Regions from separate parts of the Neobacillus sp. OS1-32 genome, predicted to be linked through region 1. Evidence: riboswitches for the same ligand, from Rfam matches in the RefSeq annotation. Region 1 holds a riboswitch; the other holds the start of a gene.
The links. Region 1 has a riboswitch for FMN ahead of RCG24_RS02675 (ECF transporter S component). Riboswitches for the same ligand answer to the same signal wherever they lie in the genome.
Positions count from the first base shown of each region.

Region 1 (12,215 bases):
TGGAGGAGAAAAAACAGTTGAAGACAAAAGTCTGATGAGAAAAAATGAGACTCGAGCCAATAAAATTACCATGTCAAGTATAGAGAAGCATTCTGAGAAACGGGCTCCTGAGCTGATGAAGTCTGCTGTTTATGAAGAGGAGGTTGGAAACGGGAAGGTAATTACCTATTGGATCCCGGATGATCAGATCCAAAACCTCATTCCAGTGTCCATGATTATTAAGGATCCGCAAAACAAGTCATGGCTGGATTTGTTTAACGAGCAGATGGAACGCTTAAATGAAGATGGCTGGGGATTAACTGATTATTACCCAATAAAAGCAAAATTTAGCCTGGATAAAAAGAATCAAACTCTTGACGTTAATGTTCCGAGTGACCATCCATACGGTCAGGGTGCTGCTAATGAGAAATTTATCGACATTCTTAAAAAAGATATAGCATCCAATAGTAATTTGAAAAAGGTTAGATTGTTTACGAACGGGAAGCCTGGGATTGAATTCGGAAATTACGGAAATATCCCAGAACTTACGATCGAACCTGAAAAAAATCACGCCTTTTTGTTTTATTATCCGAATAAAAACGAATCTCCTTTTCTCGTTCCAACTATTGAATCATTTAAAACGATTAAGGATGCGCTCATTGCCATGAAGAAAGATCTGCCAGATTATGGACTTAAAAAATCAATGATGTTTGAACTGCAGGAAAAGGATTTGGCGGTTCGAAATAAAACATTACATGTATCAGTGAAGAAAGATTCGAAAATAAAGGATGATCAGCAAACCTTGTTTTCGTATGAGGCCCTATTATTAACCGCTAAAGAATTTGGTTTGGAAAAAGTGGTAATAAATGATGCACCTTTGAAACAAATTGGCCCATTTCATTTTTCTGAAGAAAACAAGGTACCAATTGCTCCTAATCTGCGTAATATAGATTATTAATCGTAATCAACCTTTTTGGTTGATTTCTTTTTTTGCTCTAAAACCTATTTTTTGGTATAAAATGACCGCCGTCTCCAAAATATAACAAATATGTTTGTTCCACCTCCACAATATGTTCTAAAAATGAAGGGGATTACATATCGTGAGGAGGAGAGTTTCGATAAGGAGGAAAAGGGAAAAAATGCGTGACTACATAAAGAGGTTTTTAATTGCCATTATTATGGCACTTTGTGTAAGTTTATTGTTTTTAGGAGGGAAACATTCGGAAGCTGCAGGTGTCACAAATAAAGGGGAGAATGGGCATTGGCTTTGGCCTACGGACGGTATCATTACTGATACCTATGGAACAAGGCTGGGAAAACATAAAGGAATTGACATTGCCGGGGGAATGGAAACTCCAATTATTGCTGTTCAAGATGGTATAGTGGAGAAGTCCTATTTCTCCGATACATATGGAAATGTGGTTTTTATCAAGCATGTAAATAATATCGTTGCCGTCTATGCTCATTTAAACAAACGCATGGTTCATAGGGGCCAGCATATCAAACGAGGACAACTCATCGGAAAAATGGGTAAGACTGGACAAGCTACCGGTACACATCTTCATTTTGAAGTACATAATCGGGAATGGCGTTACGATAAGAAATTTGCCTTTAATCCGGAAAAATTATTAGGCAGTACTGAAGTAGGTGAAGTTGTTCCGGTCGGAGTTGCCCGAAATCGAGCATTGACCGCCAGTTCCTATGTGCGATCACCCAAGAGAGGGAATGTACGGAATACTGGGCCGGCCAATCAATACGTGGTCCGTCGTGGTGACACATTATCTTCCATTGCCTTAAAGAAAAAGGTACCTGTCGCCAAAATCAAGAAAATGAACGGTCTGAATTCAGACTTCATAGTTCCTAATCAAGTTTTAATCCTAAAGTAAAAAAATCGACCCACTGTCATATCAAAGACGGTGGTTTTTTTGCATTTATTTACTATATTATGAACAAAAAGTTAATCTTTTTTTCTTTCACTTAACAAAGTGAATTTTTTTCAGTATAATGTAGTCATAAAAAAATATCGATCTATCTTCGGGGCTGGGTGAGATTCCCGACCGGCGGTAATGGAGCAATGCTCTTAAGCCCGCGAGCCGTTTTGGCAGGATTTGGTGCGATTCCAAAGCCGACAGTAAAGTCTGGATGGGAGAAGATGGAGGTTCTGCAGACGTTTGCAAAAAATTTACATAGCAAACGTTTATTGAACATGCCTAAAAACTCCCTCAAATCAATTTATTGAGGGAGTTTTTTAGTGGGATGTCCGAATGCTGAACCTCTCTTCCTAAATGATGGATCAAAAGGAGAGAGGAAGAAGATGAGAAAGAAACACTCAAAGGTGAAAGTAATGGTATCCATTGGGATGCTGAGCAGTATTGCGTATCTATTAATGGTACTGCAGTTCCCATTACCGTATTTTCCAAATTTCTTATTTGTCGATTTCAGCGACATACCTGCCATGCTTGCCACTTTAATTTTCGGTCCAGTTGCTGGAATACTGGTCGAGCTGTTAAAAAATGTATTAGACTATGTTGCAACCGGAAGTCAAACCGGAATTCCGGTTGGCCATATTGCCAATTTCTTTGCCGGTATTATATTTATCCTGCCAACCTACCTTGTTTATACCAGAATCAAATCAAGGAAGGGAATGACGTTGGGATTGATTGTCGGAACGGTGATTATGGCTGTGGTCATGAGCATATTAAATTATTTCATCATTTTGCCGGCTTACACGGCGTTATTAAATATGCCTGATATGCGAAGCTATGTCATTCCCTTTATTTTACCATTCAATATCATTAAGGGGATCATGATGTCGATTATTTTCATGCTGCTATTTATTCGCATGCAGGCATGGATCAATAAATTTTCTGTTGTGAATAATGCTTAATCAAATGAAAAGCAGCCTGATAATAATGGCTGCTTTTTTCATTTATCATATAAAAAATAACCCCCGCTTTGAAAGAAGCGGGGGTAGTAGCTTAATCTTTAAATTGAAAAATTACTCAAATTTGTTTGGATCTCCATCAAAAGGCTCATCTGCAACTTTAATAGAATCAGTTGGGCAGCCTTCGAAGGCATCCATCATATCATCGATTAATACATCAGGAATTTCAACGATTCCTTCATTATCGTCAAGGGTTACAAATGCAATCCCGTCATCATCATAATCATAAATGTCTGGAGCAGCTGCACCGCATGCACCGCATGCAATACAAGTTTCCTTATCTACAATAGTATACTTAGCCATGAAAAAACCTCCCAGTATTATTCAAAAAAAATTCTTAATTGTTTACCGGTTTTAAAATATTTGGTAAACGTGTTTTCCACCTCTATTTTAAAACTGTATCGGTAACTTTTCAATAGGAAAATAATTATTATCATTAAGGTTTGTTTATTTTCAAAACTTGTTGCTTTTTAGGACAACATGATCCTGATTTTCATGTTAAAATATATAGAGTTTAAGACGAAAAATGTAGAATGAACTCAAAATGTGGTGGTTAAAAAATGGTTCAGCTGACATCCATCATTCTTTATTGTTTAAAGCAGTTAAGCAAGGAAAGAACGGTGTATTCCATTTATCACCTCCTAAATGGAAAAAAATCTTCACAAACCATTCAGGATGCTCATTTATTTTCCCTAAAGAAATTCTTTGGTGTGCTTTCACCTTTATCAAGAGATTCGTATGATAGCATGATTCGAACCCTGCAGGAACAAGGGTACATAATTAATCATGGGGAACAACGTTTTCTGCTCACCTCTTCGGGTGAAAGTTTTTTAAACAAGCATCCGATTTTAAATGAGCTGAACGGCTGGGAGTATCACCAAATTACCTGGTCGTTTTGGGAACGACTTTCATTACTTATTCAGGTGGCCTCCAATATTGTACACCAAGAAAAATGTTATATTCCGATTCAAAAAAACAAAGATGTTCATCAATGGGTTAAAACCGTTCTGAAGGAAATGAAGGTTCCAAAATATGATCTTGGCAGGATGATCTACCAAGAGCTCATCGCTTGTTTTGAACATAATAAGACATTGGACCCTTCCGTATTAGTTTTTCGTTTAACTGGTTTTCAGCAAATTGGTTTAACGCCGATGCAAACAGCCCAAAAATTATCAATGAATCATTTTGATTATCAGCTTCAGTTTATCAATATTATTCATTATATGATCCGAAAGATAGCTGAAAAACCTGAGCAATTTCCGATACTGTCCTTGCTTCAGCAGGAACTGAGACAACAGCATGAACTGACCCAGTCTTCAAGAAAAACGTGGCAATTACTCATTCAAGGCTATTCTCTTGAAGCAATTGCCCGTTTGCGTAAATTAAGGGAAAGTACAATCGAGGATCATCTCTGTTGAAATTGCTTTATATGTAAATCATTTTTCAATTGATCCATATGTGGAGCAAAAGTTACAGGAAGAAATTTTAGCGGTTTCAAGACGGATTGCCTCGAGACAATTAAAGCTAATAAAAGACCAGGTAAATAAGGCAAGTTACTTTCAGATAAGGTTAGTGTTGGCAAAGTATGGTGGTTCATAATGGAATTAGAAGATTTACTAAAAAAACAGTTTGGCTTTACGTCGTTTAAAACGGGACAAAAGGAAGTAATTTCTGCACTTTTAAACAAACAGCATACGTTAGCCATGCTTCCCACCGGAACGGGAAAATCATTATGTTATCAACTGCCTGGCTATATATTTGAAGGGCAAATTGTCATCGTCTCCCCACTGCTTTCTCTCATGCAGGATCAAGTGGAGCAAATGAAACAGTACGGTGAAAAGCGGGTCGTGGCGCTTAATTCATTTCTAAGCCAGGAAGAACGAGGGAATGTCCTGGCATTCTTGGATCGCTACAAATTCATTTTTATCTCACCGGAAATGCTAATGTCTCCATATATTATTCAAAAGCTTAAGAACATATCCATTTCGTTATTTGTGGTTGATGAGGCCCACTGTATTTCCCAGTGGGGTTATGACTTTCGTCCGGATTACTCGAAGCTTGGAGAGGTTCGAAAAACCCTTGGTAACCCTCTTACACTTGCACTCACAGCAACCGCAACAAGTAAGGTTCGTGAGGATATCATTCGCTCGCTGGGGCTTAACGGGGTAAAGAAGATTGAGTCGACCATTGATCGCCCCAATATCGGTTTTTTTGTGGAACAAATAGCGGATTATCGCCAGAAGGAAGATCGTGTCTTGGAGCTTGTAGCTCAGCTGCAAAAACCGGGGATTATCTATTTTTCCAGTAAAAAGGCTGCTGAACAGATGGCTGACCTTCTATCCGAACAACAAATTTGCCGCGCAAGTGTTTATCACGGGGGATTGGATCAAGATACAAGAATATTAATTCAGCAGCAATTTATTTATGGTCAGCTCGATGTGATTTGTGCCACAAGCGCTTTTGGGATGGGGGTAAATAAAGAAAATATTCGTTTTGTCATCCATTTTCATATGCCGATGCAGTTGGAATCCTATTTGCAGGAAATTGGCAGGGCCGGTCGTGACGGAGAGCCCAGCATTGCCATTTTGCTTTATTCCCCTGGCGACGAGTTGCTTCCCCTGCAACTTGCTGAAGGAGAGTTGCCCTCTGAGTCCCAAATTGATTGGTTATTTAACATCCTGGAGAATGAGGGAGAGTCAGTAAACGGGGGAAGGAAATTATCAGAAACATGGAGGGAACTTGGCGGTTTTTCAGAGGTGCAATGGCGAATCGTGGAGGAATTCGTAACTCGTCTTGGTCAGCAAAATAAAAACTTATGCAGCATCAGAAATGAAATAAAGGAATTTGCCAAAAGGAGAGGGCAGGCTAAAAAAGAAAGTATTTTTAAAATGAAGAGTTGGATTGACATCAATACATGCCGGCGTAAATTTATTTTACATTATTTTGATGATCCTTTCACTTCGGAGATAAACCAGTGTTGTGATCGATGCGGGCTCCAATTAGAACCATATCATTCATTTAAGAAGAGTCCACAAAAAGAAACAATCGATATTTCATGGAAAGAATATTTGCAAAAATTATTAATAAATGGCGTGTTGAATAAATGAAAAATAAATATAATGAGATTATTTCCAGTTTAACGGATAAGGAATTGCTTTTTCACCTATATTTAACGCAAATCATCATTCTGTTCATTTCAGCTATTTTAGGATGGATCTTATTTGGGGATCTTTCTTATTGGGATCATTTTCAACTAAGCGATCCCAATCTTTATAAAGTAGGGTTAAGCGCAGGAATAGTAGTGGTCATCACCGATATTGTCCTTATGAAAGTATTGCCGTCCTCGTTTTATGATGATGGCGGTTTAAATGAACGGATATTTAAGGGGCGTCATCCGTTTCACATTATAGTAATAGCTGCCTTTGTTGCTTTTAGTGAGGAGCTATTATTTCGCGGTATTATTCAAACAAAGCTCGGGCTTATCTTGGCAAGTATCATTTTTGCGATCATTCATTATCGTTATTTATTTAATTGGTATCTGTTTTTGAATATTGTCTTACTTAGTTTTGTCATCGGGGTCATTTATCAGTGGACAGGAAACTTTGCGGTTACATTTATTATGCATTTTGTCATAGACTTTTTATTGGGGATCTACATTAGGTTTAGACATTCTCTAAAACGTTGCTAACTAACAGTAAGGAGTGAAGGGCCCTGTTATGAATAGTGAAGAACCATATAGAGAACAGGCAGAACGAACAAAACGGTCGATTCAGAAATTAACTGATACCGGAGAATATGACCAATTGCCGCCGCGAGCGAGGCTTCACCGCCGAAAAAAAAACAAAAGAAAAAGGAAGCTCAAATATCCACTGATCCGATTTTTGGTTCTGGTCTTCATATTGCTGCCTGTTATCATTTTTACACTTATTTCTCATTACAATGGAAAAAAGGTTCAGCCGACAGACAAAACAAACCCCAGTAATGTTGGTTATGAAACGATCCATCTTGAACAATCAAATGATGAGGGCGGAATAAGAGTCGATAAACAGAAACAGAAAGTAAAAAATCAGGAAAAAAGCAATTCGCAGGTGCCCTGATACTAGATCATCACTAGCCAATCTTCATGATTGGTTTTTTGGCATATTGGGGCGGACAAGTTCATAAGATGGTATGGAATGGAGGGGATAAGATGGATACTCCAATCCAATTGCTAGAAAACACGGATCTGGCAACAAAACAAATGTTAGAAAACCTTAGAAAAAGAAAGGAAAAGTTTGATCTTGCCGAAAAACGGCATTATCTATCCATTTATGCTACCATTCTAATCGCTTTACTGTTTTTTTGTTATTTTTATTTTACCATCGCTCAACATTATTCCTATTCTTTTTTTGCGATGTTTACTGCCGCCTTGAATGATGAAGTGAATGTTTATTTGCTCTCAGCATCGCTGATTAGCTATGGGGCAATGAATGTATTACGACAGCAAAAGGAGAAGAAGGAAAAGGAATATCAAGAATTACGGTGTGAAATTGTCGATCGAAGTAAGGATCTATGGAAAAAAGAAGAAGAATGGAAAAATCGCCACCTCGTTTTTGAAGTAATGAAAAAACATTACGATATTAATCTGTACCATGAAAAAAAATAGAAGCAGCCGCTACTGCTTCTTAGAATATTGTCTTTTTTCCTTGCTCTTCTTTCAAAATTTCTACTGCTTCACGGAATCGCTGTGAATGAATGATTTCCCGCTCGCGTAAAAAGCGCAATCCATCATTTAAGTCCGGATCATCACTCAAATTGATAATCCATTGATAGGTCGCTCTAGCTTTTTCTTCAGCAGCGATATCTTCATAAAGATCTGTAATCGGATCACCCTTTGCCTGTATATAAGTAGCGGTAAAGGGAACACCTGCTGCATTATGGTAAAACAGTGCTTTATCATGATCAGCATAATGCCCATCCAAGCCGGCCGCCTTCATCTGTTCCGGAGTGGCATCCTTTGTTAATTTATAGACCATTGTGGCGATCATTTCCAAATGAGCAAACTCTTCGGTACCGATATCAGTTAAAAGTCCAATTACTTTATCAGGGATCGTATAACGCTGATTTAAATATCTTAAGGCTGCAGCCAACTCACCGTCAGCACCGCCATATTGCTCAATTAAAAATTTGGCCAGCATCGGATTGCAGCTACTGACGCGAACAGGATATTGCAGTTTTTTTTCATATATCCACATTGCTTTCCTATCCCTCCCATAACGAGCTTAGATAACGGGCTCATCCACTTTTATACTTATCTGGCCGCATCCGTTTGCGAACGTATGCTCCGTACTTTAAACCTGCCATGGCCAGGGCGTATCGTCCCAATTCCAAGGATGTCCGGAGTAACTATTGCCAAACTGTTGCAGGGGCCCAAATTGGCTTTCGAATTGCTTCTTAATTCGTTTTCTTTCTTGTACATAGTGATTAAATTGGTGAATGGCCTCAAGGTCATCGTTATGTGTATCCAAGTACAGCGTAAGTTCGACTAAAACAAAATCAACAGCCTGCAGCTGCTCCATTAAATGATAATATTCAGCAGGCACCTGCTTCATGAGGGCACCCCCTTATTCCCTTTTTCATATGGACTATACCAAGGATCATAAAATGCTTTCCAGAGTGTACCGGTTCTTAATGCCTCCATAGGTGAAAATTGCGGTAAATTTGGCGGTTGGAAACCGATATATAAATGCGGTGGAGTTGAATACGTTTTTTCAACCATTGGTTTACATGGATCAAATGGGCTTACATACGGATGATATGTTTTGAGATGAGTATGCATCATTACCCTCCCTTTGCTAATCAACATCATTCAATCATATGACCGGTAATTGAATAACATGACATAAATCTTTACCATATGCAAGGATTTTTTAGGAGAAAGTCGAAGTATAATAAGGTGAAAGTACTTAATTTTTGAGGTGATGGGACATGTTTGTAAAACATATGATGATTCCACGGCATGAATGTGTGATTGCTCAAGAAAATGAAACCTTGAAGGAAGTTTTACAAAAATTGGAGGAACATCATATTGATGGGCTGCCAGTTTTACAAGGAGATCGTTACCTTGGGGTTGTGACCAGATATCGGATTTATGAAAACTTCTTCCGTTCGGAAAAACTAAAGGAGGATTATCTCACCTCTACTCTGGCAAAGGATATCGCTTCTCATCAAGAAAAGTTTCTGGTCGGTGGCGAATTATTTGAAAGGACGATGCTAGATTTAAAGGATTTTCCATTACTTGCTGTTGTGGATGAGAATCATACCTTTCTGGGGATCGTCACGCGTGCAGATGTATTAAGTTTCTTTGAGAGTGCCTTTGGCGTGAATCGCCCGGGAATAAGGATTGCGTTTACATCGGTGGAAACGGAAGGAAGAATCGCCCGGCTATCTGAAATAGCCCATCACTTTCACGAACACATCATTTCACTTGTCACCTTTGATGAAACGGATAAACTTGTTCGAAGAATTGTTATGAAAATCGAAAAGAATGATAATATTGATAAGTTTGTCAAAAAGCTAGAAGAACATGGCTTTAGAATATTAAGTATTCAAGAAGTTTAAGGTATTTAAATAAAGCTCCCTCTCATACGTTTTTGTGAGAGGGATTTTTTACATATTGCTAATAGTTCCCGTAAGTGTTTTTTAGTCAATGCTTTATTATGGTATGATTTCTTAAAAAAGAAATGGGGCATAACACAATGCAAATATTATTGTTGCTGCTGATTATTTTTGCCGCCTGCCTGTTCCTATATATGCTGCGACAAGCGTTTCTTAATCATGTTGTCCGCCATGAATTTAATTTTTCAGATTTTCCTCAGTCTTTTGGTCAAGTTGTTATTTTTTTTATTTCGGACATTCATAGAAGGACGATTTCTGATGCAATTATTAATGAAGTAAAGGGAAAATCCAATCTGGTTATTATCGGCGGCGATTTAACAGAAAAGGGCGTTTCTTATAAAAAGATAAAAACAAACCTCGTTAAATTGAAGCAGCTTGGTCCGATTTATTTTGTTTGGGGAAATAATGATTATGAAAAGGATGTTCAAAAGTTAGAAGCTATCATGAGCGAGACAGGTGTTACGATATTAGCCAATACAGCCGTTCATTTCACTTCAGAAAAGGGAGAAAAATGGAGCTTGCTTGGGGTCGATGAAATGGGACAGGAACGGGACCGTCTTGACTTAGCCCTTTTAGCTTCCGATAAAAAAAGCTTCAAAATTCTTGTAAGTCATTACCCTGCGATTACGGAAAAGATTCTTCCAGAACATGAAATTCGTTTAGTATTAAGCGGGCATACACATGGAGGACAAATTCATATACTGGGGTTTAGTCCACAAAAAAGAGGGGGGGTAACCAAGTTAGAGAATACCACTCTGCTTATAAGTAATGGATATGGGACGACTGCGCTGCCATTAAGACTTGGAGCACCGGCTGAGTGCCACCTGATAACCGTTTCCAACCGTTAATTCCCTTTGAGACAATTCACCAACCTTCCTCTCAGGCATAGACTAAAACAAGAGTAGTCATATGCAGGGGGCAAAATTATGCGCTTAGAACGCTTAACAACAAACAAGATTAAAATTTTTTTAACCTCTGACGATTTAATCGATCGAGGACTTTCCAAAGAAGACATCGGGAAGGATGCCAGTAAGTGGAATCAGCTTTTTCATGAAATGCTTGAGGAAGCGAGTTTGGAATTTAACGTTGACATACAGGGATCCGTAGCAGTTGAAGTTTTCTCGCTTCAGGCTCAAGGGATGATTATGATTATTACTGTTGACGATGATAAAGAAGAAGCATTAGGCGATGGCTTTATTGAAATGCAGGTAAGGGCTTGCGGTATGGAAAAACTCCTTTTTGAATTTGCGGAATTGGAAGATCTGATAAATGCAGCAGAAAGACTTGCGGCAACAGAACTTTTCGGCGGAACCATCTTTACATTGAATAATGTCTATTACTTGTTAATGGATCAAGCTAGCAATGAACAAAATGAAAAGGCTGCCTGCCTATTATCTGAATATGGAAATGCCTCAATCCTCAGCCCTCATATTCTTGTTGAATACGGTAAGATCATTATTAAAAATAAGGCAGTAGAAACCCTCCTTCATTATTTTAAATGACTTTTTTAAAATAACTTTCGAAGGAGGAGTTCCTCGCTACGAACGCCATTCCGCGTTTATCAGGTTTCTTATACTCCACAAGTATTCCTTGTTAACTCGGGAATGGCAGCGTTTACATAAGCGAAAAATTGAAGGGGGAAAGGAAGCATATATTCCTTGCATTAATCCTTTAAAGGTGTATACTTGTGACTGAAAGCGGACAGCATTCTTACAAGTGATTTCTTAGGAGGTTTACAAATGGTAGCCGAAAATGGTACTGGTAAGACTACTCAAGAGGAGCAGCTTGATGTGTTGAAATCAACACAGACAGTCATTCACAAAGCTCTTGAAAAGTTAGGATACCCCGAAGAGGTATATGAACTTTTGAAAGAGCCATTACGTATGATGACAGTTAAGATTCCAGTTAGAATGGATGATGGATCCGTTAAAATATTTACCGGTTACAGAGCACAGCATAATGACGCTGTAGGACCAACAAAAGGAGGCATTCGCTTCCATCCGGATGTAACAGAGACAGAAGTGAAAGCATTATCAATATGGATGAGTTTAAAATGCGGTATTGTTGACCTGCCATATGGCGGCGGGAAGGGCGGGATTGTTTGTGACCCCCGTGATATGTCCTTTAGGGAACTAGAGAGGTTAAGCCGCGGCTATGTACGGGCAATCAGCCAGATTGTTGGACCAACAAAGGATATTCCTGCTCCAGATGTCTTTACCAATTCGCAAATTATGGCGTGGATGATGGACGAGTACAGCCGAATTGATGAATTTAATTCACCTGGCTTTATCACCGGTAAACCGCTTGTTCTTGGCGGTTCTCATGGTCGTGAATCGGCAACGGCAAAAGGCGTAACCATTTGTATCCGTGAGGCAGCTAAAAAACGGGACATTGATATAAAAGGGGCAAGAGTGGTCATTCAGGGTTTCGGTAATGCTGGCAGTTATTTGGCAAAATTCATGCATGATGCCGGTGCAAAAGTGGTTGGCATATCTGATGCATACGGTGCTTTATATGACCCGAACGGCCTTGATATTAATTACCTTCTGGATAGAAGAGACAGTTTTGGTACGGTGACCAAATTATTTGATAACACGATTACAAATAAAGAGCTGCTTGAGCTGGATTGCGACAT
Region 1 covers NZ_CP133263.1:514,997-527,211, forward strand. The annotation lists gene RCG24_RS02660 (hypothetical protein) at 1-35, shown strand, start outside; gene RCG24_RS02665 (hypothetical protein) at 35-937, shown strand; gene RCG24_RS02670 (peptidoglycan DD-metalloendopeptidase family protein) at 1,119-1,865, shown strand; FMN riboswitch at 2,006-2,137, shown strand; gene RCG24_RS02675 (ECF transporter S component) at 2,294-2,866, shown strand; gene RCG24_RS02680 (4Fe-4S domain-containing protein) at 2,978-3,226, opposite strand; gene RCG24_RS02685 (YpbB family protein) at 3,484-4,341, shown strand; gene RCG24_RS02690 (helix-turn-helix domain-containing protein) at 4,343-4,522, shown strand; gene RCG24_RS02695 (RecQ family ATP-dependent DNA helicase) at 4,522-6,030, shown strand; gene RCG24_RS02700 (CPBP family intramembrane glutamic endopeptidase) at 6,027-6,611, shown strand; gene RCG24_RS02705 (hypothetical protein) at 6,640-7,020, shown strand; gene RCG24_RS02710 (DUF2663 family protein) at 7,113-7,568, shown strand; gene RCG24_RS02715 (manganese catalase family protein) at 7,588-8,157, opposite strand; gene RCG24_RS02720 (spore coat protein CotJB) at 8,254-8,514, opposite strand; gene RCG24_RS02725 (spore coat associated protein CotJA) at 8,511-8,741, opposite strand; gene RCG24_RS02730 (CBS domain-containing protein) at 8,891-9,523, shown strand; gene RCG24_RS02735 (metallophosphoesterase) at 9,661-10,428, shown strand; gene RCG24_RS02740 (adaptor protein MecA) at 10,507-11,082, shown strand; gene RCG24_RS02745 (Glu/Leu/Phe/Val family dehydrogenase) at 11,320-12,215, shown strand, end outside.

Region 2 (12,215 bases), 1.4 Mb from region 1:
ACGGTCAATTGATTATCGGATGTCCCAAATATAGTTAAGGAAGTGCCATCAAGTGCAATAGAACCTTTATACAGAGCAAGATGATTGAATTCATTAGGATATTGAATGTCAATATATATCGCATTTTCTTTTCGTTCTCTTTTAACAATTTGTCCAACCGTGTCAACATGGCCCGTAACAAAGTGACCTCCAAAACGTCCATTGGAACTCATGGCCCTTTCTAGATTAACGAGTGAGCCTTGCTGCAGGTGAGCTAGAGAAGTGCTGTGAAAGGTTTCGGGCATCACATCCAAAAAAAATGAAGCATGGGTAAACTCCGTTACGGTCAAGCAGACACCATTTACTGAGATACTATCTCCAAGCTTTATATCTTCTAAGACCTTCTTTGCCTTAATATTTAGGACGAGTGTGCTCCCTTGGGACTTTATCCCTTGAATGGTTCCTAATTCTTCAATGATTCCGGTAAACATTCTTCGCTTTCCTCCCCTTTAAGAGGTTTTGCCGTTATTTTTATATCTGGTCCCAGCTGTTTAATCTCTGTAAAGCGTAGTTGTTTTCCTAACTTCACAAGTTCAGGACCAATTCCTCCAACAAAAGAAAAAGCATCTCTGCCGCCAATAATTTTTGGAGCAACATAGGTAATGATTTGTTGAAAAGCATTTTCCTCGATGAATGAAGCATGAATTTCCGACCCGCCTTCTACAAGTACGGATATAATCTGCTGCTCCCCTAATGTCTTCAGTACTTCCTTCAAAGAAAGAGTGGAGCTTTCTTGAGAAATAATGGTTACATCAAGCCTTTCAAGTTCTTTTTTCTTTTCTAAATCAATCTGGTTTCCTGTAAAAATGATGGTTCTCGCAGAGCGATCTTGGACGACATTTGCAGACACTGGAATTTTTAATTTCGTGTCCAATACAATTCGAATGGGATTAATTCCACCTTGGGGTCTTCTGGTGGTTAAGAGAGGGTTATCCTGTAAGATGGTGTTGATTCCTACTAGTATTCCATCATGCTCATGACGAAGATGATGGACATCTTGTCGTGACTCAGGAGAGGTAATCCACTTACTGTCTCCTGATTTCGCTGCTATTTTACCGTCTAATGAAATGCCTGCTTTAATTGTTATGAATGGAGTGTTTGTTTGAATAAAATGAAAAAACTTTTCATTGAGCTGGATCGCTTCTTCTTGGCATAATCCCACCTCAACCTCGATACCCGCTTTTGTTAGCTTCTCAACGCCTTTGCCTGCGACAAGAGGATTTGGATCTAGAGTTGCTACAAAGACCTTACGAATGCCTGTATTGATAATGAGGTCAGCACATGGAGGTGTTTTCCCTTGGTGGCTACATGGTTCAAGTGTAACATACATAATGGCCCCCTCAGCAGAACTTCCAGCTTCATGGATAGCGTGAACTTCTGCATGGGGAGTGCCGGATTTCAAATGTGCACCAGTTCCCACCAATTGACCATTCTTCACTAACACTGCCCCTACACTCGGGTTAGGACTTGTTTGACCTAAAGTGGCGCGTGCAAGTGAAAGAGCAAGGTTCATATATTCATGATCATTCATTTCAAAAAAAATGTTCCCCTTTCATAATAAATCTCTCCAAACAAACAAATCTCCCTTACCTATTTCGGCAAGGGAGAAAAAAGCGCATAACAAATAAACGTCAAAAAATAGCATTTTTGCACAATTTGCTTTTCCTTCTCCCATCCAGACTTTTACTGTCGGCTTTGGAATTTCACCAAATCCACCGTTTTCATATGATCTATGAATCCGGGTCACGGACTAAGAGGCATGCCTCATCACCGCCGGTTGGGAATTGCACCCGACCCCGAAGGAAATCCTATTGAATTGAATAAATAATAACAAAACCAAACTAATTATACAAGAGTAAAGCTTTGTTTACTCGTCATTTTTCTAATTTTACCCGTCAAAATTGGAACTTTACCCGTCGATTTTGGTCCTTTACCCGTCCATTTTCAAAATTTACCCGTCAACTCTTTTCACTCGGACTTGCTCACGATAAGTAAATTTCTCCTTACTATATTTTCCCGAATTAGTTTCTCTACTTTTCTGTAAGAGATATTAGCAAAATCTATGGAAATAAAAGACGGTAGAAACCGCTTTATATCAACGATTCTACCGTCTTGATGACCTGTGAGGGGTTCGAACCCCCGACCTCAACCCTGTCAAGGTTGCGCTCTCCCAGCTGAGCTAACAGATCTCTTATTAAGTACATTTCTAATTATATTTAATTTCCGTACAATGTCAATATGTTTTTATCCATTTTGCCAAGTAGAATTATAATCGTTCCATTTTTTAAACAGAAAATAAGAGATCTGAAAGCCTTAAGTATCAACCTATAACTGCTAAATCGGGATCTTGGTTACCTTTTGAATATCATTTAAAATATGTTGAAATTCTTGTTCGAAAACTTCTGCCGGCAGCGGTCTTCTAAAGTAAAAGCCTTGAATATTGTCGCAATTATGCTTACGCAAGTATTGAACTTGGTCAAACGTTTCGACACCTTCAGCGGTAACCGTTAAATTTAAATTATGAGCCATATTGATAATCGTAGCGACAATAGCCTCGTTGTTTCGGTCATTTGGTATTCCCTTCATGAACGACTTATCAATTTTTACCGTATCAATCGGCAGTTGCCGCAAATAATTCAATGAACTATAACCAGTGCCAAAATCATCAACGCTAATATGAACACCCAGCTTTTTCAACTCCGATAAAATTTCAATTGAGCGTTCTAAATTCATCGACATACTTTCGGTAATTTCAAACTCTAACAATTCCGGTTGAATCCCCGTCTCATTCATAATTCTTTGAATATTGCTAATCAGGTTTGACTGCATAAACTGCCCGATTGATAAATTAACAGAAACAGGTATTGGCGGTAAGCCCAGACGCTGCCACTGAACACATTGTTGACAAGCTTGGCGGAGAACATATTCCCCAATCTGCAGAATTAGACCCGTTTCTTCAGCTAACGGAATAAAATGAATCGGTGTAATCAGGCCTTTTTTCGGATGCTCCCATCTTACTAACGCCTCAACCCCTGATATCATTTCTCGCTCCACGTCAATTTTGGGCTGATAATAAACGACAAACTCATTTCTTTCTAAAGCCTTCCGCAAATCATTCTCAAGCACAATTGGGTTGGCCATGTTGTCATCTTCATAGGTTGAGTAAATGCCATAATTATTCTTACCTTGCTTTTTAATTCGGTACATCGCCCGGTCAGCATGTCTGATTAAACTTTCAACATCTGTACCATCTTGAGGGAAGAAAGAAATTCCAATACTTGCCGAGATGTGAAGTTTGCAGCCCTGAATAATAACGGGTGCCGCTAATGCTTTCATGATCTTTTTAGCAATGTCAATCGCTTCTTCCTGCCCGCTGATATTTGCCAATAAAACAGAAAACTCATCCCCGCCGATTCGGGAAACTACATCTTTCTCAGACAAGCATGATATTAACAGTTTGCCAATATGCTGCAATAAAAAGTCTCCTGCCGCATGACCAAATGTGTCATTAACCATTTTGAAACGGTCGAGGTCGAGAAACATAACCCCAACCATTTTGTTTTGTTTATTTGCCTGTTCCAATGCCTCCTGGATACTATTTTTATATAATCGGAAATTTGGCAGTCCCGTTAAATAATCATAATAGGCCGATTTTTGTAAAGATTCATAGGCAGCAACCCGGTCAAAGGCAAGTGCAATCTGATTTGTGAAGACTGATAATTTCTCGATCACATCCGGGGAAAAATAATCCTGTTGTTGACTGGCAATATTTAATGTTCCCAGGACTTTATTTTTTGCAATAATCGGAAGAATTAATAACGAACGCAGTCCATCATAATAAAGTAACTGTTCATAATAGGACATGTTGTTTGCATGAAGACGATTTCGAACAATAACTTCCCTTTTATGAATTGCAGCATTGATCGTCTTATCGCCCATTTTCAATTCCAAAGAAGATAAATTCTCATTTTGCTCAAGTCCAAATACTTCCAACCTTTCATTATTATTAATCAGCGTAAAAGAAATTTGGTCGGCTTTTATATAATTTTTAATACTGATTAATGTTCGTTTCATAACCTCAATACTTTGGATATCATCCTCCAATACGGAGTTTGATATACTTGCCAGAACCTCAAGGATTTCCACCTTTTCCGACAGGTTCCTGGTTGCTTTTTCAATCTCATTCACTAAAATTTTTTCGTGATCATTAATCGTCTGGGCCATTTTATTAAATTCTGTGGATAATTCTTGTATTTCAACAATTTCGTGTTTAGCCCATACCTCAACATTACGCTCACCAGCTGTTAATTTTTTTGTTGCTACTATTAATTTTTGAATTGGCGCAGTCAATTTACTCGATATCAAAAAAGAAATAATCAGCGACAAAAGGGAATAAACAACCGCAGTAAAAAATGTATCGCGCAACAACCTGTCTTGTTGTTCTTCAAGAGCTTTCGTTTTTAAACCAATCTCCACTTCCCCAACATGCTCTTGAAAATATTCAAGTGGTACTTTCGTAATCATAAGATGCTGTTTATCAATGCTTGTTTCACCCTTTTGATTAATCGTGGTACCTTCCTTATCGCGAACAATGACATAAGCAATATTTGGCCGTGATTGTAGTGAATAGGTCAGCGGACTAATTTTCGAATATTCGCCTCTGAGCATATACAAGCCAATAGCCGCATTTAACGTATTTGCGGAGGTAATCCCTTCGTTTTTCAAACTATTTTCCAGTTGTGAGGACTCACGATGAAGATAGAGACCGCTAAGGGTAAGCACCCCGGTAAGAACAATGGTATTGATCGCAAACCAAATACGAAAACTTAATTTATTGATGAATTTCATGATTTCCTACCTCCTTAAGGAGGTTCTGCCACTCTTGATAGTGAGCGGCCTGCCGTGCTTGTCCATATTTTTTCGTTATGTTATTCCATTCATCAGCCGTCTGTTTTAGTGCTTCAGCAGCTGTTTTCTTATGAATCAGGGCCAAGTAAATGTTTTGATCGAGTGCCTGCATATAGTCCCATCCGCCTGGAATCATTAAATCCGCATTAGGATTGTTTAAACTGGATTTGACGGTTTCTAAGAAGTTCTGATTCATTTCTTCAGTTGGAAAAGCCCCTTTGCCAGCGATTGAAAAATGGCTGTAACGAAATGGATCATTTATCGTATCCTTTGATAAAAATGCTTTCTTGCTTATTTCTTTTGATGTAATATAACTAATAATTTTCCATGCCTTATCAGGATTGGCAGATTGTTTGGAAATCCCTAACACACGGCCAATCCAGACCCCGCCTCGAGGATTGTCAGGGGCGGCTGCGGGAACGAGCGTCCAGCCAACCTTATTTTGGACTTTCGAGCCCCAATTTTTTTTATCGTAAGAGAAGCGTGAGGTATCACTCCATTGAACCACCATCGCCAACTTTCCATGAAGAAACGCTGTATTTAAATCAATCCAGTCATACATGGAATTTGGTGGTGTCGCTCCACTGTCATTCAAATTAATTAAATCCTGTAATGCCTTCATTCCCAATTCACTTTGAATTTGGGGATGCATTTTAGAATCAAAATATTTTCCACCCATAGATAAATAGCGCTCAGCAAACCAAATATATCGTTTTGCGTCACCTCCAAAAATGGCCGTGCCAAACAAATCGATTTTACCGTCCCCATCAATATCCCTGGTCAGGAATTTGGCAATTTGATCATATTCCTTCCAGGTTTTAGGCGGAGTTAAATCTTTACCATAGGTTTTTTTATATTCATCGTTATATTTTTCAAACACATCTTTGCGGTAAAACAACAGATGTGTATCTCCGTCATAAACCATACCATAGTCATGACCGCCAAATTTCATATAGAGATTGCGATAAACCGGTAAGATGTCTTCGATTCCTTCCGTCTGTTGTATGTATGTATCCAATGGCAAAAGCATATTTCGTTCAACATACTCGGGTAATTTGGCCGGAAATAACATATAAATATCATACGTTTTATCACTGGCAAACAAAAAATCTTCGAGGTTATCATTTAATCTATCTGGGTAATGGTATTCCAAACGCACACCGAATTTTTTTTCAATATTTTTTTCCTCCATTTTAAATAAGGCTAAAGCTTGCTCAGAATCAGCAATAATGGAAATGGAAGGCAATGCAGGTTGCACATCTTTTTCATTACCGGTTGATTTAGAGGAACTACATCCAGTAATGATCAACATTATGAAAAGAAGTAACAAAAGTCGTCCGGGTTTCATCGCTAAAACCTCCATTCTATTATAGGTATATTGTACCATTTTGTATTTTTTTAAATTTACAATATAGTCATTTGTTGAAGAAATGACACAAAATTTAGTTTTTAAGATCCTATCCTCTTTACAGAAATTCGTAAATCAATTTCAAATTTGGATTTTCGATAACCTGGCTGCAGCAGTTGTTGCCAGGTCTCAGATAGTTATTTCTAATAATTGAAAAATTTGTTATAATATCAAGAAACATTTTACAATTTTGTTTGCCTTTTTCTTTCCAGGATTTCCAGCAATGTATAAAAATCTATTCTATTGGAGGTATTTCAATGAAATTTGGTGTTGTTATTTTCCCATCCAAATCTCTTCAAGACTTTGCTAATTCTTATCGTAAACGGTATGACCCGCATTATGCCTTGATTCCCCCGCATCTCACCTTAATGAGTGCTTTTGAAGCGACTGAAGAGGATGCAGCACAATTTGCCGAAAAATTGCAGCAAACCGCCCGCAATAATCACCCATTTATATTAAAAACTTCAAAAATTAGCTCTTTTTATCCTGTAAATAATGTTATATATTTAAAAGTAGAACCGGTTGACGAACTGATGAATTTGCATGCGGAAATAAATAAACAATGGGCCGAACAAAAAAACGAATATGCCTTTGTTCCCCATATTACTATCGGTCAAAAGCTCTCAAATGATGAGCATTCGGATGTATTTGGAGCGTTGCGTATGACCAAATTTAACCATGAAGAAATGGTTGACCGCTTTCATCTTCTCTATCAATTAGAAAATGCTTCGTGGACCGTTTATGAAACATTTCGCCTTGGAAAGGAATAGATTCAAGTGACAGTTAAAGTAGTCGAAACTCAGAAAGAACTTGAAGATGCCCTTAAAGTAAGAAAAATTGTCTTTGTTGAGGAACAGCTTGTACCAATTGAAGAGGAACTTGATCAATACGATGATGAAGCGGTTCATTTTGTGATGTATCATGATGAGACACCAATCGGTGCGGGAAGATTTCGCCTTGTCGATCAAGTTGGTAAGGTGGAAAGAATTTGCGTGTTAAAAGAAGACCGTAAACACGGTGCTGGAAAAGCAATTATGAATTGTATTGAGGCGTATGCCATGGACAATGGAATTGAGAAGTTAAAATTAAATGCGCAGACTCATGCTATCTCATTTTATGAGGGATTGGGCTATGAAGCCATATCCGACGAATTTATGGATGCGGGAATTCCTCATAAAACCATGATGAAAAAACTATAACACCCTTCGTTTACGCAGCAAGCTTTTTTACAAAGATCCAAAAGGCCTATTTCCAACAGGGAAATGGCCTTTTTGCTTATTTTTTATTCAGCATATTGGAAATCGTATCAAAATTAAGCTTACTGCCGTCGTTGATGATCGTTTTAACAATCTGGTCTTCCAGTTCTCTGCTGACAGGTTTGTTAGCAAGCCGAGAAACCCTCTTGATTACACTTCGGACTGTTTTTTCATCCTTAAAATTTGCATGCTGCAAAGAATTTGCTAATTCAAAAACATCTTTCATATTTACGCCGGTTTTCTTTTCTATGTTTTTAAAGAAACCATTATCCATGTTCGAAAATCACACTCCTTCATAAACTACTTTATTTTATGAAGGAAGTGAAAATTGGTGAATCACCAACAAAGAAAGGGCAGCCCTTTTTGGACAACCCTTCCCCGATTAATCGTTCAGAATTCATTAATACCAGCTTGCGCCGACAATAATTAATAGAATAAACAATACAACGATTAACACGAAACTGCCGCCGTATCCAAAACCACCGCCATAACCGAAACCGCAGCCGCCGTATCCAAACATAGAATAGTCACCTCACTTTAGTAATCTCATTTATAACATATGAAATCACTAAATAATGTGTATAGGCACGGGCAAGCTTCTCAAACGATAGAATAAAAAATGAGCATTTATCCTTTAGGCTTAAACAGAAGGGCACCAAGAAAGCCGAAGACAATGGCAGCTGAAATACCTGAACTGGTTACTTGGAACATTCCCGTTAAGACTCCAATGATTCCGTGTTTATTGGCATCCTGGAGCGCTCCGTGAACGAGTGAATTGCCAAAGCTTGTAATCGGGATGGTTGCACCTGCTCCGGCAAAATCCATTAACGGCTCATACAAACCGAATCCGTCCAGTACTGCTCCAACTACCACCAGCAAGCTTAACGTATGCCCTGGAGTTAATTTAGCGACATCAAATAACAGCTGACCTATGACACAAATGAGACCTCCAACAATAAATGCCCAAAAAAACATTGCAAACAAGCGATTCACCCCTTAATGATTCATTTCAATCGCTACAGCGTGAGCGATACATGGTATTGATTCATTCTGTTGAAAGCTAAGCGGCGATAATAAGGCACCTGTTGCCACAACCAAAATTCGCTTATATGTGCCTTTTTTCAGCTCTTTAAGTAAGTGCCCATAAAGAACGGTTGCTGAACAGGCGGCACCGCTTGCTCCAGCTTGTACTGGCTGATCTTCTTTATAAATCAGCAGACCGCAATCCAGGAATTGTCTTCGCTCCAGCTTGAGACCGCTTTTGTTAATCAATTCAAAGGCTGTATCATGACCAATTCTGCCAAGGTCGCCGGTGATAATCAAATCATAATGGGAAGGGTCCAATTGCAAATCACGGAAATGAGCCATAATTGTATCGGCTGCTGCAGGAGCCATTGCCCCACCCATATTAAATGGGTCGGTTAATCCCATATCAACTACTTTACCGATCGTTGCTGAGATCGTTACCGGAACGTTCTTCTCCGGCTCATTTGCCTGAACGAGAGCCATTCCGGATCCAGTTACCGTCCATTGGGCGGTCGGCGGCTTCTGTCCGCCATATTCCGTCGGGTAACGGAACTGTCGTTCAGCAGCAGCATTATGACTGGCGGCACCCGTCAAGACATATTTTGCCCCTTGGTAATTCACGACGAAGGATGCTAAGGCTAAGCCTTCCATTGAAGTCGAACAAGCACCAAATAAGCCAAAGTATGGTATCTGTAAGGTTCTTGCTGCAAAATTTGTTGGGGTAATTTGATTAATCAAATCCCCGGCAAATAAAAATTGGACTTGTTCTTTTTCTAAATTGGCCTTTTTTAAGGTAATTTTCGCTGCCTCTTCAATTAATACCCGATGTGCCTTTTCATAGGAGTCCTGCCCAATCCAAAGGTCTTCAAACAAAAGATCAAAATCATTTGCCAGTTTTCCGTTCGCTTCAAATGGACCTCCGGTTACCCCCGTTGCCGTAATCATTGGACGTTTGTCAAAGACCCATGTTTGATGCCCCTTTAACAATTACAATCCCCCCCAGATTTTCAGTATCGTCTTTATCAGAGCGACAACAAATGCTGAGAAAACCCCAAAAAGAATGACGGAGCCGGCAAGCTTAAACATATTTCCACCAACACCGAGAACAAAACCTTCCGTTCGATGCTCTATGCATGCCGAAATCACAGCATTGCCAAATCCGGTTACGGGTACAGCACTGCCTGCACCAGCAAACTGGCCAATCCGGTCATATACCCCAAAGCCGGTTAATAGCATCGAGAAGAATACCATTGTCGCAACGGTCGGATTCCCAACGCTCTGCTCGGTAAAATTAAAAAAATATATGTAAAAATAACTTACTGCCTGTCCGACAACGCAAAACAATCCGCCGACAATGAAGGCCTTTAGACAATTTTTTAACACTGGTCTTTTCAGTTCATGTTTTTGTTGTAATTGTTGGTAATTCTGCTGTTGTGGCGTCATTTTCTTTTGCTTGCTTGCCATCTTTTTCTTCCTTTCTTACTTCGTATTATCCGTCATATCGACAATATCCTGAAGGCGCTTTTCTGCTCTCTTTTCAGAAAATTTCTTTGCTTTTATTTTTTCCTCCAATCTGACTGCCTCAAGAAAAATTTTATAGTCACTGGAAACGGTAAATGTTTCATTTGGGTATTTCCTTTTCAGCATCTCGGTGACATTCTTTTCGATTTGTTTCATCCGGAAACGCTGTAAATGTTTAACCTTGTACACTACAAGGATATTTTTTTTACCTTTAACCACTGCTACATCATAAAGCTCAGGCAAAGAACTAACATCATCTTTAATATTTTCTCCTAAGCTTCGTTCCTGATTATCGGTAATGACGGGGCCGGGATTGGTTGTTTTTATTAATGCCAGCTGACTGTTCTTTACCTCGTTGTTTTGATTACAGGAGGTAAGCAGGAATATACAAGATACTACTAGCAAATTACGGATCATGAGCATAACAATTTCTTCCCCCTCTTCGACAAATTCAGCTATCGCTACCATATAGTTTTTTCGAGATTGTTTAAAATTATGACTAACGATCATGGAAAATATAAAAACTGCCAGAGAGATCCTGACAGTTTTTCCGCTTATTTAGATGTTTTTTTTCCACAGCCACAGCCTTGTTTCCTCAGTGAGTTTGCTGATTGACGAATCTTGGCAGTCTTTACGCCTGTCTGTTTCCTTTTCATTACCCTTCTCTCCTTTTTTGACAGTTCCTTTTCTCTTGTTAGATTATGAAAAATCGCTGGTGATGGATAAGGCATCCTCCTTAATTCTCCATAAAATATTGAAGAATTGTTTCTAAAATAGAAGCCATGGCCGCTACGGCCAGAATCACAAAAATTGGCCAGGAGTATCCCGGAAATAGAAAATATGAGCCAACAACGATAACTGCCGTCCAGATCCCAGTACACCAGTAGCAGCTAAGTAGTTCCCCAAAAAAACGTTTTGGCCCCGAAAGCTTAGGAATATAATAAATTTCCCTTTCTCCGGCCGCATTTTCCTCCTCCACTTCATCGAAAAAGGGATGGCGGATAAACTCTGTAATCTTATCAAATACCAGCAACCTTGTTAGTCTAAAACTTGCCAAAGATAAAATCATTAACTGAAAAAACGATACGTTTTCCATTAAAGATATCCTTCCTTTCACCAAAGAGACATGCTGCTCCACTAAAAAAATCGGCCAAGCTATGCGGAAAACTCGAACTCTGCCCACACCACCGTTAGGAAAACCGCCTAATTTTGCTAAATAAGGCAATTGTCCGTAACCCAAAGTGCGGTCATGAAATATGTTAGTAATGTAAGATATATTACGGATTAAGGAGGAAAAATAAATGGGTTGTGGAAAATCTCACCACGAATTTAGCAGTGGAAACTGTGTTTGCCAAGTAGTCCGGGCAATTAATGATCTCCAACAAGCCGTTGCTGCTGAAGAATGTCAGCCATGTACCAGCTGTTTTAACGAGCCGCTGGGTTCGCTTGTATCGCCTACTTCAACCACTGTAGATACACGGGTGTTTGTATTAAAAACAGCAGACGGAACGCCGTTTAATGCATTCTTTTTTGAAAACAACAATCCTACATGCGTATCAATCTACTTCCGCGTAGAAGATGTTTTTGATAACTGCTGTGCCACACTTCGGGTGTTAGCACCTGGAAAAACTGACGCTCACGGGAACTTTCACCCAGTAAATCTCGTTTCTACTTCCGGTAAAGGGGAAAGCGGCTGCTGCATTAATCTTGGAGCAGTATGTGATGTAACAGCCTTCCAAGCTACAAACGACTGTGTGACCGTAGACTTAAACTGCTTCTGCGCCATCCAATGCATCGCTGATGTCGACTTGGGAATTTGTCACTAATGAAATGGCCAGCCGGGAAATCCGCTGGCCATTTCATTTTATTTTTTTAACCCAATCATGATGATATTTTTGAGTTGATCAAGGGGGATCGTTTTTGTCGATTTATTGTGAAATTGTATCGTTATCTCGTTGTCGACAAAACCAGCAAGATATCCTTGGTAATTTTCAGTTGTGGTGTAAAATACACATGGAATTGGTGGGAGCACTTTCGGGATATTGAGTAAGTAATCA
Region 2 covers NZ_CP133263.1:1,872,370-1,884,584, forward strand. The annotation lists gene ribE (riboflavin synthase) at 1-470, opposite strand, end outside; gene ribD (bifunctional diaminohydroxyphosphoribosylaminopyrimidine deaminase/5-amino-6-(5-phosphoribosylamino)uracil reductase RibD) at 443-1,570, opposite strand; FMN riboswitch at 1,699-1,847, opposite strand; tRNA gene RCG24_RS09500 (tRNA-Val) at 2,156-2,228, opposite strand; gene RCG24_RS09505 (EAL domain-containing protein) at 2,374-4,887, opposite strand; gene RCG24_RS09510 (ABC transporter substrate-binding protein) at 4,871-6,295, opposite strand; gene RCG24_RS09515 (YjcG family protein) at 6,613-7,125, shown strand; gene RCG24_RS09520 (GNAT family N-acetyltransferase) at 7,132-7,554, shown strand; gene RCG24_RS09525 (sporulation-specific transcription regulator SpoVIF) at 7,631-7,885, opposite strand; gene RCG24_RS09530 (YjcZ family sporulation protein) at 8,012-8,131, opposite strand; gene spoVAE (stage V sporulation protein AE) at 8,239-8,595, opposite strand; gene spoVAD (stage V sporulation protein AD) at 8,608-9,624, opposite strand; gene spoVAC (stage V sporulation protein AC) at 9,625-10,101, opposite strand; gene RCG24_RS09550 (YhcN/YlaJ family sporulation lipoprotein) at 10,117-10,668, opposite strand; gene RCG24_RS09555 (DUF1360 domain-containing protein) at 10,895-11,254, opposite strand; gene RCG24_RS09560 (CotY/CotZ family spore coat protein) at 11,460-11,984, shown strand; gene RCG24_RS09565 (CotO family spore coat protein) at 12,023-12,215, opposite strand, start outside.
Region 2: another riboswitch for FMN. It lies ahead of ribD (bifunctional diaminohydroxyphosphoribosylaminopyrimidine deaminase/5-amino-6-(5-phosphoribosylamino)uracil reductase RibD); the one in region 1 lies ahead of RCG24_RS02675 (ECF transporter S component).